Linked DNA regions of Noviherbaspirillum saxi. The protein of the gene in region 2 binds, or shares a complex with, the protein of the main gene of each other region. Links are inferred from orthologs where the notes say so. Each region holds a gene or a part of one and is shown on either strand. Other genes may lie near its edges.

Region 1 (6,563 bases), 550 kb from region 2 along the record:
CTTCTTTGTCAATTTCGAGGGATTCGAAGTGCGTAATGTCGCCGACATCGAGGCGATCCGCGAACAGGTGAAAGACTTGCTCGCCCCGCTAGGCAGGAAAGTGCCGGCAGTCATCAATTACGACAATTTTTCGATTACGCCGGAACTGCTCGATGCTTATATCGATATGGTGCAAGACTTGACTGAGCATTTCTACAGTCGCGTCACGCGCTATACCAGCAGTGCCTTCATGCGGAGTTATTTCGGCAGTGCATTCCGGCGGCATGATGCCGAATCCTCGCTTTACGCCAGCCGTGAAGAGGCGTTCTCGCAGTTGTCCAGAGAATAGCGTCGTAACGGCTCAGCCGCCGATATAGGACATTTCGACTTTACGTACGGCCGTCAGCCCCTTCGTATTGGCTGTGCGCAACTCGGAATAGCGGTCCGAACGGGCACGCCACAAATGGGCGACGGCGGTCGATATTTCTTCGTCGTTACGGCCGGTGCGTAGCAGGGCGCGCAGGTCGTGGCCGCTGGTAGCGAACAGGCATGTATAGAGCTTTCCTTCGGTAGAAAGACGGGCGCGGGTGCAATCGTGGCAAAACGCATGCGTGACGCTCGATATCACGCCGATCTCGCCGCCGCCATCCTTGTACTGCCAGCGCTCGGCCGTTTCGCCGGTGTAGTTGGGCTCAATTTCTTCCAGCGGCATTTCCGCGCTGATGCGCCGCACCACCTCGGCCGATGGCACGACTTCATCCATCTTCCAGCCATTGCTGGCGCCGACGTCCATATACTCGATAAAGCGCAGGATGAATGGCGAGCCTTTGAAATGCCGCGCCATGGGAAGGATTTCCTGATCGTTCATGCCGCCTTTGACCACCATGTTGATCTTGATCGGTCCGAGTCCCACCTTGTGCGCGGTTTCTATGCCGTGCAGGACCTCGGCAACCGCGAAGTCGACATCGTTCATGCGGCGGAACGTTGCTTCGTCAAGGGCGTCGAGCGACACGGTGACGCGTTGCAATCCCGCGTCCTTCAGCGCCTGCGCCTTGCGGGCCAGCAGCGAGGCGTTGGTCGTCAGCGTCAGGTCGAGCGGCGCGCCATCCGGCGTCTTCAGCTCGCTGAGCATTGCAATCAGCTTTTCCAGATTCTTGCGCAGCAACGGCTCGCCGCCGGTCAGGCGGATCTTGCGCACGCCATGCGCGACAAAGAGCTTAGCAATGCGCGTGATCTCTTCAAACGACAGCAGGGCTGAATGGGGCAGGAAGGCATAGTCCTTGTCGAATACCTCTTTCGGCATGCAATACACGCAGCGGAAATTGCAGCGGTCGGTGACTGAAATGCGAAGATCCTGCAGCGGACGCGCAAGCGTATCCGACAGCAACCCGGTTGGCGCTTCAAGCGGTGATGGAATGGCCGGCGCTGTATTGAGAAGGCGGTGGTCGGCTAATGGAATGATGCGTTCTGCCATGCTGGCGGCTCTCGACGTTGAGGCTAGTGCAGATAAGATACCACGAGGCCGGCCAGCGCACAGGCACCAATAAGTTTGATCGTGCCTGTCTTGTAACGAAAAAGGGCCACGCCGGCGGCCAAGGCGATTGCCATTGCCGAAAAGTCCCAGGCCTGCAGCGGCTGGTCCAACCGGAATACATGCTCGCCGAAAAATACCGCCAGACTGACGATGACGCCGACCACTGCCGCCGATATCGCCGTCAGCGGCGCGGTCAGCCTGATATTGTCGCGCGTCGCCTCCACCAGCGGACCTCCGGCGAGAATGAAAATGAAAGAGGGCAGAAAGGTGAAGAAACTGGCGACGCAGGCCCCTGCGACTGCGCCGAGCAAGATGCCGTCCGGGCCAAACACTTCCTTGGTCCAGCCACCGACAAAACCGACGAAGGCGGCGATCATGATCAGCGGTCCCGGCGTGGTTTCTCCCAGCGCCAGGCCATCAATCATCTGGGCCGGCGTCACCCATTGAAAGGTCGATACCGCTCCCTGATAGACATAGGGCAGCACGGCATAGGCGCCACCAAACGTCAGCATGGCCGCTTTGGTGAAAAACCATCCCATTTGAGGCAATACGCCGTGGCTGCCATGACGTGCGGCGAGCACGCCCCAAGCCAGCGCACCGAGCGCCAGGCCAAAGGCTGACACGAGGCCTAGCTTCATCCATGAAAAGCGGGCATGCGCCGGTGTAGGTGTGGCATCGTCGATCAGTGCCGGTCCATAGGACGATGGCGCGGACGCTGCATGGCCGCCGCCGGCACGAAACCGGTCCGGACTCCAGCGTCCGCCCGCAAAGCCGATGACGGCCGCACATAAGACAATCGCCGGAAAAGGCAGATGAAAGACAGCAATTGCCAGAAAGGCAGCAACCGCAATGGCGATCAGCAAACCGTTTTTGAGCGACCGTGACCCGATCCGCCATGCCGCCGCCAGTACAATCGCGACGACTGCCGGTTTTATGCCGTAAAGAATGCCGGCAATCACCGGCAAGTCGCCAAAAGCGAGATAGATCCAGGACAGTACGCCGAGCAAGATCAGAGAAGGGAGGATGAACAGAACACCGGCCATTACGCCACCCCAGGTACGGTGCAACAGCCACCCGATATAGATCGCCAGCTGAGTCGCTTCCGGCCCGGGAAGCAGCATGCAATAGTTCAGTGCATGCAGGAATCGCTGTTCGGAGATCCAGCGTTTTTTCTCGACCAGGTCGGTATGCATGATCGCGATTTGTCCGGCTGGGCCGCCAAAGCTGATGAAACCCAGCTTGAGCCAATACCAGAACGCTTCGTTGAGGGAAACGGATGAGGGTTTATCGAGGCCGGCTTGAGTCATGTCGTTATGTTGTCAGCGAATCGGTTCGTCAGGTGCTCCGGGGTGTCCGAGGCTGAATTCTCGGAAATATCTTTGGCAAATGACGTATGGATATGCTTATGCATACGCCGGCACCTGCCTAGGCAACTATCTTTTTTAATGTTGTGACCAAGAAAAAAGGGAGCAACGCTCCCTTTTTTCTTGGAAAGCCTTGCTCCGGCGATATGCGGGAGCAAGTCGATCAACGACGTGTTTCTACCTGAACCAGCGGCTCTGTCGGCAAAGGAGGCAATGGCTTGCGCTCACGCGGTGTGCGCGGTGCCGGAACGATTGCTGCGGCCGCTTCCTGTGCTGCCCGAAGCTTGTCCGGATCGGTCACTGCCTGTGTCAGACCGGCCTGGGCCAATACTTCATGCAACTGGTCGAACTGCATAGCGGCAACGGGGACCGGTGCCGGCGCTGGCGTCTGAACCGGTGTAGGCATGGTCGGTGCGACCGACGCGATCGGCTCCGGTACGACAGGCGCAATCGCTGTATCGGCTGTCGCAGCCGGCGTATCGATTGCGTTGACCGACGGCGTGCTTTGAGCGGAGACGGTATTGTCCGTCGCTACCGTCGTTGATTCCGGTACAGCCGCCTCGCTGTACTCAGGAGCTGGCGACTGGACAACCACTGGAGCCGGGGGAGCCGATTCTTCCTGGATCTGTGGAGTAACGAACATGGTCGTTGCCGGGACTTCCGGCCTCGCCTCGGCCACTTCACTGATTTCCAGCTGAACTGGCTGTGCCGCTGCTGGCGATACCGGTACCACGTCAATAGTTGATGACGTTTCGATATTTTCGCCTTCAGTCGCCGCGCCCAGTTCGCTACCTTCGCGATCACGACGGTTGCGATTGCGGCCACCGCGGCGGCGGCGGCGGCGGCGTTCTTCGCCTTGTTCTCCGGCACCGTCTTCGCCTTCAGGACCGGCAAATGTATCGACATCGGCCGATGCAAGTTCGGCGGATGCCAGCGGAAGCGCCGATGCCACTGAAGGTACAGCTTGCGCCGCGACATTGAGCTGTTCTTCGGTCGTTGCTTCCTTGCGTTCTTCGCGCTGTTTTTGCTGACGCTCGCCGCGTTCACGCTTGCCTTCGCCTTCGCGGGCCTCGCGTGGCTCACGTGGCTCTTTCGGCTCACGTGGCTCCTTCGGCTCCCGTGGTTCGCGCTGTTCACGCGGTTGGCGTGGCGGGCGCGGTTCGCGCTGCGCCGGCTGGGCATCGCCCGCGACCGGAGCGACGGGCTTTGTTGCCTGCTCTTCACGTTCCTCGTTGCGGTCGCGTCCGCGTCCGCGGCCACGGTTGCGGCTACGGCCGTTCCGTTCATTTCGCTCACGGCTTTGCTGGGGCTTTTCCTCGACTACAGGGGCCGGTACGGCGACCGGGACCACCGTTTTTTTACGGAAGAACCCGAACATGCGGCTGAAGAAACCTTCCTCGGCCGGCGGCATCACCGGGGCAGGTGCCTGAACTGGTTCGATCGGCTTGCGTTCGACGATCGGGGCCGGCTGGTCGGGCGTGATGCCCTTGACCACGGCTTCCTGACGCGGACGGACTTCTTCCTTCTGGCGCTTGCCGTAACTGATGTCGGTATCGGCTTCTTCGGCCATGTCGTAGCTGGCCTGAGCTTCTTCCAGGCGCGGATCGTCGTGCTTGATGCGTTCCAGCTTGTAATGCGGAGTTTCGAGATGCTTGTTTGGAATCAGGACGACCGTGACCCGGTGGCGGGTTTCGATCTTCAGGATTTCGCCGCGCTTTTCATTCAGCAGGAAAGCGGCCACATCGACCGGTGCCTGTACATGGATCGCGGCGGAATTTTCCTTCATTGATTCTTCCTGGATGATACGCAGGACTTGCAATGCGGAGGATTCGGTATCGCGGATGTGACCTGTGCCATTGCAGCGCGGGCAGGTAACGTGGCTGCCTTCGGACAGGGACGGGCGCAGGCGCTGGCGGGAAAGCTCCATCAGGCCGAAACGGGAAATCTTGCCCATCTGAACGCGAGCGCGGTCGTAGCGCAGTGCATCCTTGAGACGGGTCTCGACCTCGCGCTGGTTTTTCGCATTCTCCATGTCGATGAAGTCGATCACAATCAAGCCGCCCAGATCGCGCAGGCGCAGCTGGCGCGCAACTTCGTCGGCGGCTTCAAGATTGGTATGGAGGGCGGTGGTTTCGATGTCACTGCCGCGCGTGGCGCGTGCCGAGTTGACGTCGATGGAAACCAGGGCTTCGGTGTGGTCGATGACGATGGCGCCACCGGAAGGCAGGGGAACGGTGCGGGAGTAAGCGGTTTCGATCTGATGTTCGATCTGGAAACGCGAGAACAGGGGAACGTCGTCGCGGTAGCGCTTGACCCGGTGCACCATGTCCGGCATCACGTGGCTCATGAACTGCTGGGCCTGTTCGTAGATGTCGTCGGTATCGATCAGGATTTCGCCGATATCGGGCTGGAAATAGTCGCGGATTGCCCGGATCACCAATGAAGATTCCTGATAAATCAGGAATGCGCCCGGTGCCGACTGGCCGGCGCCTTCAATCGCCCGCCACAGCTGCATCAGGTAATTCAGGTCCCACTGCAGTTCTTCGACATTGCGGCCGATGCCTGCGGTGCGGGCAATGACGGACATGCCGGTAGGCAGGTCCAGCTTGTCCATGGTTTCGCGCAATTCCTGGCGGTCTTCGCCTTCCACCCGGCGGGAAACGCCACCGCCACGGGGATTGTTCGGCATCAGGACCAGGTAGCGGCCGGCCAGCGAAATGAACGAGGTCAGGGCAGCGCCCTTGTTGCCGCGCTCTTCCTTTTCGACCTGGACCATGATTTCCTGGCCTTCGCGCAGCGCTTCCTTGATGGAGGCATTGCGTACATCCACGCCTTCCTTGAAGTAGCTGCGGGCGACTTCCTTGAAAGGAAGGAAACCATGGCGTTCTTCGCCGTAATTGACAAAGCAGGCTTCCAGGGAAGGTTCGATGCGGGTAATCACGCCCTTGTAGATATTCGATTTGCGTTGCTCGCGCCCCGTCGTCTCGATATCGATATCGATGAGCTTTTGCCCATCGACGATCGCCACGCGCAATTCTTCCTGCTGCGTGGCGTTAAACAACATACGTTTCATTTTTTATGCTCCGTGACTCTGAGGTCATTTTCAGTGCTGCATGCGGCAAGGCTTGCCTATGCAGCGAGGTACCGGGATGTACGCGAGAACGGAGTGCTTGAGGGAGGGAACTGCCTTAGTGTGCGGGGGCGCGATATACATACGACAGCGCTGGACCCGCAACGGGGCGCGGATACGGTTGAACAATTTGCCGGGAGCATGCTTCATCCCCGCAGCGCCTATCGAATGAATCGGGCGCAACGTCGGGCAGCAAGCAATTAATTTGAGCCAAACACATCATGGGTCAATCAGAATCGGCAAACAGTGGGCAACCGCATCGACCAGCAAGCATCCCGTTAAATGACGGCACTCGCACTGCGTTCCGGGCCAGTTCTGAAGTAACTCCCGCCATGCCTTGCATGGCAGCGTGTCTCCTCCGACCTTGGACCCGCCACATACGCAACCAAATGCCATCCTACAGGCGTGCTTGCCGGATTTATCCTTTAAATTTCAAGCATTCTTGTCCAACATCGATGCGCGGTATCCGATTGCAACAGCGGTGCAACCCTGATTCGCACAAGGATGATGCATACACATCTTTTCCATCGATTTTGCAACTCGGCGAGGCCGATGG
Region 2 (8,129 bases):
AAGGCAATTGATTTCCCTGCCCACGTAATCTCCGGCGACCATGTCGAGAATGACATTAACCCCTTTGCCGCCTGTTTCCGTTTTGACGACTTCGACAAAATCCTCATCACGGTAGTTAATGCCACGAACCGCGCCCAGCTCTTCACAGGCACGACGCTTGTCTTCGCTTCCCGCTGTCGCAAGGACACGGTGACCAAGAGCGGTTGCCATCTGTATGGCCGTAACGCCAATCCCCGACGTTCCTCCCTGCACCAGCAAGGTTTCGTTTTCCGCAAGTCCGGCCCGGTCGAACACATTGCTCCAGACCGTGAAAAACGTTTCGGGAAGTGAAGCTGCTTCCACCACACTCAAGCCTTTGGGAATCGGAAGGCATTGTCGAATCGGAGCAGCACAATACTCTGCGTAGCCGCCACCCTGCACGAGAGCGCATACCATGTCGCCCTTGCGGAACTGGCTTCCGCCAAGATCCCCATCGACGATTTCTCCTGCCACTTCGAGCCCGGGCAAGTCTGATGCGCCGGCAGGCACCGGATAATGCCCCAATCGCTGAATGACGTCAGGCCGGTTGATGCCAGCGGCATGAACCTTGATCAGCACTTCACCCGCTTTTAGTTCCGGTATTGGCCGCTCGCACAGTTGTAGAACTTCCGGTGGTCCGGGTCGGGTAATTTCAATGGCTCGCATGGTTTTATCTGTATGGGCAAAACTGCATTTTACGTCAGCTGATAATTTCCTTTTTTGGGCTGACATACGCTCCTTTGCGCTTGAATGAAGCACGCTCGTGTTTTGATTGACCGAGCACAATATTGCCTCATGACACTAGCTCAACAATGGTGCATGCAATTCCATTCATACATGCAAAAGTCAGAAGACAAACTTGTAACTGAACCCTGCAGATCCGTTACAAAAACAGTGGGAACTAATCAATCCCGTTCTATTTCCAAAGGGCAATATCGTTTCGTACAGGCAAACGCGATGCAGGGTGCAAATTCGTTCAGTTCGACCATCACACGCTTGATGTCTCCCGGCAAAGCATTGCTGCTTGATGAGAGCCTTAGCCTGGCCCTCGCTGCAGCCCGTCAGGTCGCGTTCGACTGGCATATTCCACTGGACCGGCTGTATCTGAATGGACACATCACCGAAGGCTTGAAAGAGGTGCTGCCGCCCGAAGGGATTGTCTGGACCTCCAAAGGATTGGCAGCCCTTGTTCATGACGACGATAAGGCGGAATTTTATAAACAACTGCATGAAGCCCTGCGTGGCGGAAGCCATGCGCCAGGCAGCTTGCATAACGTGCGGCTGCGTTTACAAGACAAGCGCATGGAATGGCGACGTATCGACATCAGTGGCAAAGTGGTAGAACGCGACAATGAAGGACGCGCATTGCGTATGGCAGGGATATTGACCGACCTGCACCAAGATGACACTGCCGCCATGCTCCATGACGACTTGGCAGTCACAGAAAAAATCAACAGTGCCATTCTGACAGCGGCGTTGGACTGCATCGTATCAATCAATCACCACGGCGAGATCATCAGTTTCAACCAGGCTGCCGAACATACTTTCGGGCATGCGAGCAAGGACGTATTGGGGAAGAAGCTTGCCGATATCATTATTCCGCCCGCATGGCGCGAGCGTCATCAACAAGGATTTGAACGTTTCCTCGCAACAGGAGAAAGCACCTTGCTGAACCGTCGAATCGAAGTCACGGCACAGCATGCGGACGGCTCCAGCTTTTCCGTCGAAATGGCAGTGGTTCCACTCTCTGTGGATGACAAGCCTGTATTCACTGCCTTCATCCGCGACATATCGGAACTCAAGCAGGCCCATGCAATGCTGAAAGACAGCGCACGTCGCTATCAGCAGTTGGTTGATCTGTCGCCAGAGGCCATCCTGGTTGTGCAACACGACTTGCTTGCACTGGCAAACCATGCGGCGCTGCGTCTTCTGGGCGCGCATACACTATCCGGGCTGCTTGGCAAAAGCATTCTGGATTTCATCCAGTGCGAGTCTCACGCCCTCTATTATCAATGCGCGCAAGCCGGTCTGTCCGACATGTCGGCCACAGGTTTCGTGGAACAAGTCTGGCGACGCGAAAACGGCACTGCATTCAATGTTGAAATCGGTGTCAGCAAAGTTGCCTACAACGATGCGCCCGCGCTGCAAGTGGTCGTGCGCGACATTACCCAGCGCAAGCGTGCGGAAGCCCTGCAGCTAGGGCAGAATCGCATACTCAATATGGTTGCCACCGGTGTCGCGCTGACCGAGATTCTTGAAGAGATCACGCGCTTTGCCCAAAGTCAATCGGAGCATGGCATATGCTCGATCCTGCAACTGAATGCCGATCGCACGGCGTTGATCGATTGCATTGCACCAGCACTGCCGGGAAAGTACACCAAGGCCTTGGGCGAGCTTTCGATCCAGCCCGGCAATGGTTCCTGCGCTACTGCGGTATCTCGGAGCGCACCAGTGGTGGTCGAGGATATTGCATGCGATCAGCTATGGGAATCGCTAAGGGAACTGGCACTGGAACACAGTCTAAAGGCCTGTACTTCATGGCCGATTTTCGGACGCAATAAAAAAATTCTTGGCACATTCGCGCTTTACTTCAAGGACGCAGTTGCGCCCGATAGCGACGATCGGCAATTGTCCGGCATTTGCACCAACCTTGCAGGAATCGCAATCGAAAGCCGCGCCTCCGAGGAGCGGATTCGCTATCTCGCGCACTATGATGGGCTGACCTCACTGCCAAACCGCTTCCTGTTCAAGGAATATCTCGACCTTGCCTTGCGCAATGCACAGCGGCATGGAAGCCGATTCGCGGTGCTGTTCCTGGACCTCGACAAATTCAAGGAAATCAACGATACGATGGGGCACGATGCGGGCGATCATGCTTTGCGCGAGATTGCACGGCGCATGCGCGCATGCCTGCGCGAAACCGACAAGATCGCGCGCATGGGCGGCGATGAATTCTATGTGCTGGTCGAAGATCTGGAACACGGCCGGCATGCCGCAGATGTCGCGCAAAAGCTGCTAATCGAGGCGGCGCACCCGGTTATGGTGGGCGGCAAGGAATGCCGATTGAGCGCCAGCATCGGCATCGGCATTTATCCGGAAGACGGCACGACCGGCTCGGCATTGTTGAAGAACGCCGACAACGCGATGTACCACGCGAAAGAGCGCGGCAAGAATGCCTTCCAGTTCTTTTCCACGCCTGTGGCAAATGACCATGACAAGTCATCGTCATTCAAGCGCGCGTCGACGCTGTATCGAATCGACGAAAAGCGAGTCGGACTGAACTGAGTATTGTGAACTGAGTATTGGGCTTTGGCCTGCCGCAATAAAAAACCGCCCGGGCTTTCGCTACGGGCGGTTTTTTCTACCCGGATCATCTCCGGCTAGACGTCAACTCTTTCAGCTTACTGCTGTTGCTGTTGTTGTTGCGCAGCGCCGCCTTCTTCGGCCGCGACGGCTTTCATCGACAGCTTCAGACGACCGCGATCGTCTGTTTCCAGTACCTTGACGCGTACTTGCTGGCCTTCCTTCAGGTAATCGGCGACCGCATTGACGCGTTCGTTGGCGATCTGGCTGATGTGCAGCAGGCCGTCTTTGCCCGGCATCACCTGAACGATTGCACCGAAGTCGAGAAGCTTGAGCACGACGCCGTCATAGGTCTTGCCGACTTCGACCGAGGCAGTCAATTCCTCGATACGACGTTTGGCTTCCTGGCCTGCCGCTGCATCGACCGATGCAATGGTCACGACACCTTCGTCGCTGATATCGATCTGCGTGCCGGTCTCTTCAGTCAGCGCGCGGATGACAGCTCCGCCCTTGCCGATGACGTCACGAATCTTTTCCGGATTGATCTTGATCGTGATCAGGCGCGGTGCGAAGTCGGACAGTTCACCTTTACCGTTCGGCATGGCTTCCTGCATCTTTGCCAGGATGTGCATGCGGCCTTCCTTCGCCTGCGCGAGCGCGACCTGCATGATTTCCTTGGTGATGCCCTGGATCTTGATGTCCATCTGCAGCGCGGTAATGCCGTTGGCAGTACCTGCCACCTTGAAGTCCATGTCACCGAGGTGATCTTCGTCGCCAAGGATGTCGGTCAGGACCGCGAACTTGCTGCCATCCTTGATCAGGCCCATGGCGATACCCGCCACATGCGCCTTCATCGGAACGCCGGCATCCATCAATGCCAGGCAACCGCCACAGACCGAGGCCATCGACGATGAACCATTGGATTCGGTGATTTCGGATACCAGACGCACCGAGTAGCTGAACTCTTCCGGCGACGGCAATGCCGCCTGCAACGCGCGCTTGGCCAGGCGTCCGTGACCGATTTCGCGGCGCTTCGGCGTGCCGACGCGGCCGGTTTCACCGGTTGCAAACGGAGGCATGTTGTAGTGGAGCATGAAGCGATCGGAGTACTCGCCCATCAGCGCGTCGATCTTTTGCTCGTCGCGTGCCGTGCCAAGGGTTGCGATCACCAATGCCTGCGTCTCGCCGCGGGTGAACAGTGCCGAACCGTGAGTGCGCGGCAGTACGCTATTACGGATGGTGATCGGGCGCACGGTACGTGTGTCGCGGCCGTCAATACGCGGTTCGCCTTCGAGGATTTGCGAACGGACGATTTTCGCTTCCAGATCGAACAGAACGCCGCCTACTTCGGCCGCATCCGGAGCGAGCAATCCGGCTTCTGCGGCCTGCGCTGACAGCGCTGCATTGACTTCTGCGGAAACGGTGTTGAGCTTTGCGGTACGCGCTTGCTTGTCCTTGGTCTGATAGGCTTCGCGCAGCTTCGCTTCGGCCAGTTCGGTGACGCGGGCAATCAATGCATCGTTTTTCGACGCGGGCGCCCACTGGACTTCCGGCTTGCCGCCGTCGCGCACCAGTTCATGGATTGCATCGATGACTGCCTTCATCTGCTCATGGCCATAGACCACGGCGCCCAGCATGATTTCTTCGGACAACTGATTAGCCTCCGATTCGACCATCAACACCGCCTGCTCGGTACCGGCGACAACCAGGTCCATCTGCGACTTCGGCAATTGCGAGGCGGTCGGATTGAGAATGTACTGACCATCGATGTAACCGACGCGCGCGGCGCCCAAAGGACCGCTGAAGGGGATACCGGCAACGCTGATCGCAGCCGATGCACCGATCATCGCAGGAATGTCGGGATCGATTTCCGGATTGACGGACAAGACATGAACGATGACCTGAACTTCGTTCAGATAGCCTTCGGGGAACAACGGACGGATCGGACGATCGATCAGGCGCGAGGTCAGCGTTTCCTTTTCGGAGGGACGGCCTTCACGCTTGAAGAAACCACCCGGGATACGGCCGGCAGCATAGCTCTTTTCGACGTAGTCGACGGTCAGCGGGAAGAAATCCTGACCCGGCTTGGCATCCTTGCGGGCAACGACAGTCGCGAGTACGACGGTGTCTTCGATCGACACCAGGACGGCACCGGATGCCTGACGGGCGATTTCGCCTGTCTCGAGTGTGACGGTGTGCTGTCCGTACTGGAAGGTCTTGGTAACTTTGTTGAACACGGTGTTTCCTTTCTATTTTTGCCGACAGATTTTCAGGCGCTGTCGTTCACCTCACCACGGATGGACGGCCACGCATGGCTGCCATCTTTCACTGTCAAACGCTTTCGCAAACGCTTTCAGAATACAAATCGCCAAATGACAAAATGCCTGCATCAGAAGACTGACGCAGGCATTTCATCTATAAAACCTGGCGAATGACGCCACAAATTACTTACGCAGACCGAGCTTCTCGATGAGGGCACGATAACGAGTTGCATCCTTGCCCTTCAGATAGGAAAGCAGGCTCTTGCGACGGTTAACCATCATGATCAAGCCGCGACGGGAGTGGTGATCCTTGGCGTGGGCCTTGAAATGGCTATTGAGTTCATTGATACGGGCGGTCAGGAGTGCAACCTGTACTTCTGGAGAGCCGGTATCGTTTGCGCCGCGAGCGTTATCCGCAATAATAGCGGCCTTGTTGATGTTTTCTACTGACATGACTTACCTTTCACATGCGGTGGACGGAGTCGCAACCCCAGCACACCGTGAACAATTGATAAAAAACCTTGGTCAAAACAACCAAGACGCGCAGTATATCGGAAATGATCCGTTTATTCAAATACTTAGATAGATGGGACCCGCGTTGGACGAAGCGTTTCCCTTGGCAAAGGAATCAGCATGAGCAGGCTTAAAAGTGCAACCCTTGTTGCAATCCTGACCACCCTTTCCGCCTGCGCATCCATCATGCCGCAGCCCGTCAATGTGGGCGATACCGCGACGGAGGTCATAACAAAACGTGGGCAGCCATCGCATCGCGTCAAGGACGCCAGCGGAGAAATTCTTGAATACGCCACGGGTCCATGGGGCCAGCGGACGTACATGGCCAAACTGGATGCTTCCGGCCGGGTAACTTCTTTCCAGCAAGTCCTGACCAATGAAGTATTCGCGACCATCAAGGAAGGACAGGCAAACAAGGACAGCGTTTTGCGGACGATCGGCCATCCCAGTGAAACCTCCTACCTCTCGTTGCGGGATCTCGAGGTCTGGTCATATCCGTACAAGGAAAGCGGTGTATGGAATTCGATGATGCATGTGCACTTCGACCGCGCCGGTATAGTGCGACAAATGATGAATGGCCCCGACCCGCGCTACGATCCCGACAAACGATTCCCGTTCGGCATGTTTTTGCGGTAATTGAATAGCGCAAACTTGTACATTGGCATAAAAAAAGCGCTTGCAGGCAAGCGCTTTTTCATTTTTCCGGCCAACGATTATATCTGCGGATTCAATCGTTCTGCCTTGGAATGCAGCTTGTTCAATGCAGACAAATAGGCTTTCGCCGATGCGACAACGATATCCGGATCGGCACCCACCCCGTTGACGATGCGACCGGATTTCGACAGACGCATTGTTACCTCGCCCTGGGATTCCGTTCCGGTCGTAATCGCGTTCACTGAAAACAGAAGCAGTTCGGCTCCGCTTTTCGCTTCCGATTCGATTGCATGGACGGTCGCATCCACCGGGCCGTTGCCCTGCCCCGCGCATGCCAGCTCTTTGCCATCCATTGTGAACACCACTTTGGCCGTCGGCCGCTCTCCGGTTTCGGAGTGCTGGGACAAAGAAACAAAGCGGTAGAACTCGTTGTCGTGGGAATGCTGTTCGTCCGACACGACCGCGATGATGTCTTCGTCGAAGATCTCAGACTTGCGATCCGCCAGTTCCTTGAAACGGGCAAATGCTGCATTCACTTCCGTCTCGGAGTCGAGCTCGATCCCCAGTTCTTCAAGGCGTTGCTTGAATGCGTTCCTGCCTGACAGTTTCCCAAGGACAATCTTGTTTGCTGTCCAACCCACATCTTCCGCACGCATGATTTCATAGGTGTCACGTGCCTTGAGTACACCGTCCTGATGAATCCCGGAAGCGTGGGCGAAGGCATTCGCGCCTACCACCGCTTTGTTCGGCTGCACCGCGAATCCAGTGATCTGGGAGACCAGTTTTGATGCCGGAACGATTTGCGAGGTATCGATCGAGAGGTCGAGGTTGAAATGATCCTTGCGCGTTTTAACCGCCATCACGATTTCTTCCAACGCGGTATTGCCGGCACGCTCGCCAAGACCGTTGATGGTGCATTCGACCTGACGGGCACCGCCAATCATCACGCCGGCCAGCGAATTGGCAACCGCCATGCCGAGGTCGTTATGACAATGCACCGACCACACTGCCTTGTCGGAATTGGGAATACGCTCGCGCAAGGTCTTGATCATATTGCCGTACAACTCGGGCACACCGTAACCTACCGTGTCGGCGAAGTTAATTGTGCGCGCGCCTTCCGCAATGACTGCTTCAATCACGCGGCACAGAAAATCCATATCGGAACGGCTGCCGTCTTCCGGGCTGAACTCGACATCGTCCGTAAACTGACGTGCAAACCGTACCGCCTGTTTGGCCTGCTCGAATACCTGATCGGGCGTCATGCGCAGTTTCTTTTCCATATGCAGTGGCGACGTTGCAATAAACGTATGGATACGCTTGCGCCCGGCGGCCGCCAGTGCTTCCGCCGCACGGGAAATGTCGCGATCGTTGGCGCGCGAC

What was found. The genes of interacting proteins can lie anywhere in the genome.
Region 1: the proteins of pnp (region 2) and D3871_RS07555 are in contact, whole or in part, in a cryo-EM structure (PDB 9QH0), measured with the Escherichia coli proteins. The link is inferred for Noviherbaspirillum saxi from one-to-one orthologs.

What each region holds. Positions count from the first base shown.
Region 1 is NZ_QYUO01000001.1:1,603,804-1,610,366, forward strand. The notes cover bases 2,841-6,288. They hold D3871_RS07555 (Rne/Rng family ribonuclease), read right to left. Parts: upstream 5,951-6,288; coding sequence 3,041-5,950; downstream 2,841-3,040. Also shown: D3871_RS07540 (acyl CoA:acetate/3-ketoacid CoA transferase), read left to right, coding at 1-328; GTP 3',8-cyclase MoaA, read right to left, coding at 341-1,453; chrA (chromate efflux transporter), read right to left, coding at 1,477-2,820. UniProt on the Escherichia coli protein: Endoribonuclease that plays a central role in RNA processing and decay. Required for the maturation of 5S and 16S rRNAs and the majority of tRNAs. Also involved in the degradation of most mRNAs.
Region 2 is NZ_QYUO01000001.1:2,153,453-2,161,581, forward strand. Bases 2,990-5,946 are described here. They hold pnp (polyribonucleotide nucleotidyltransferase), read right to left. Parts: upstream 5,559-5,946; coding sequence 3,420-5,558; downstream 2,990-3,419. Other genes in these bases: D3871_RS10050 (diguanylate cyclase domain-containing protein), read left to right, coding at 2,990-3,303; rpsO (30S ribosomal protein S15), read right to left, coding at 5,766-5,946. In the rest of the region: D3871_RS10045 (NAD(P)H-quinone oxidoreductase), read right to left, coding at 1-684; more of D3871_RS10050, read left to right, coding at 976-2,989; more of rpsO, read right to left, coding at 5,947-6,035; D3871_RS10065 (hypothetical protein), read left to right, coding at 6,216-6,731; D3871_RS10070 (2-isopropylmalate synthase), read right to left, coding at 6,809-8,129. UniProt on the Escherichia coli protein: Involved in mRNA degradation. Catalyzes the phosphorolysis of single-stranded polyribonucleotides processively in the 3'- to 5'-direction. Also involved, along with RNase II, in tRNA processing.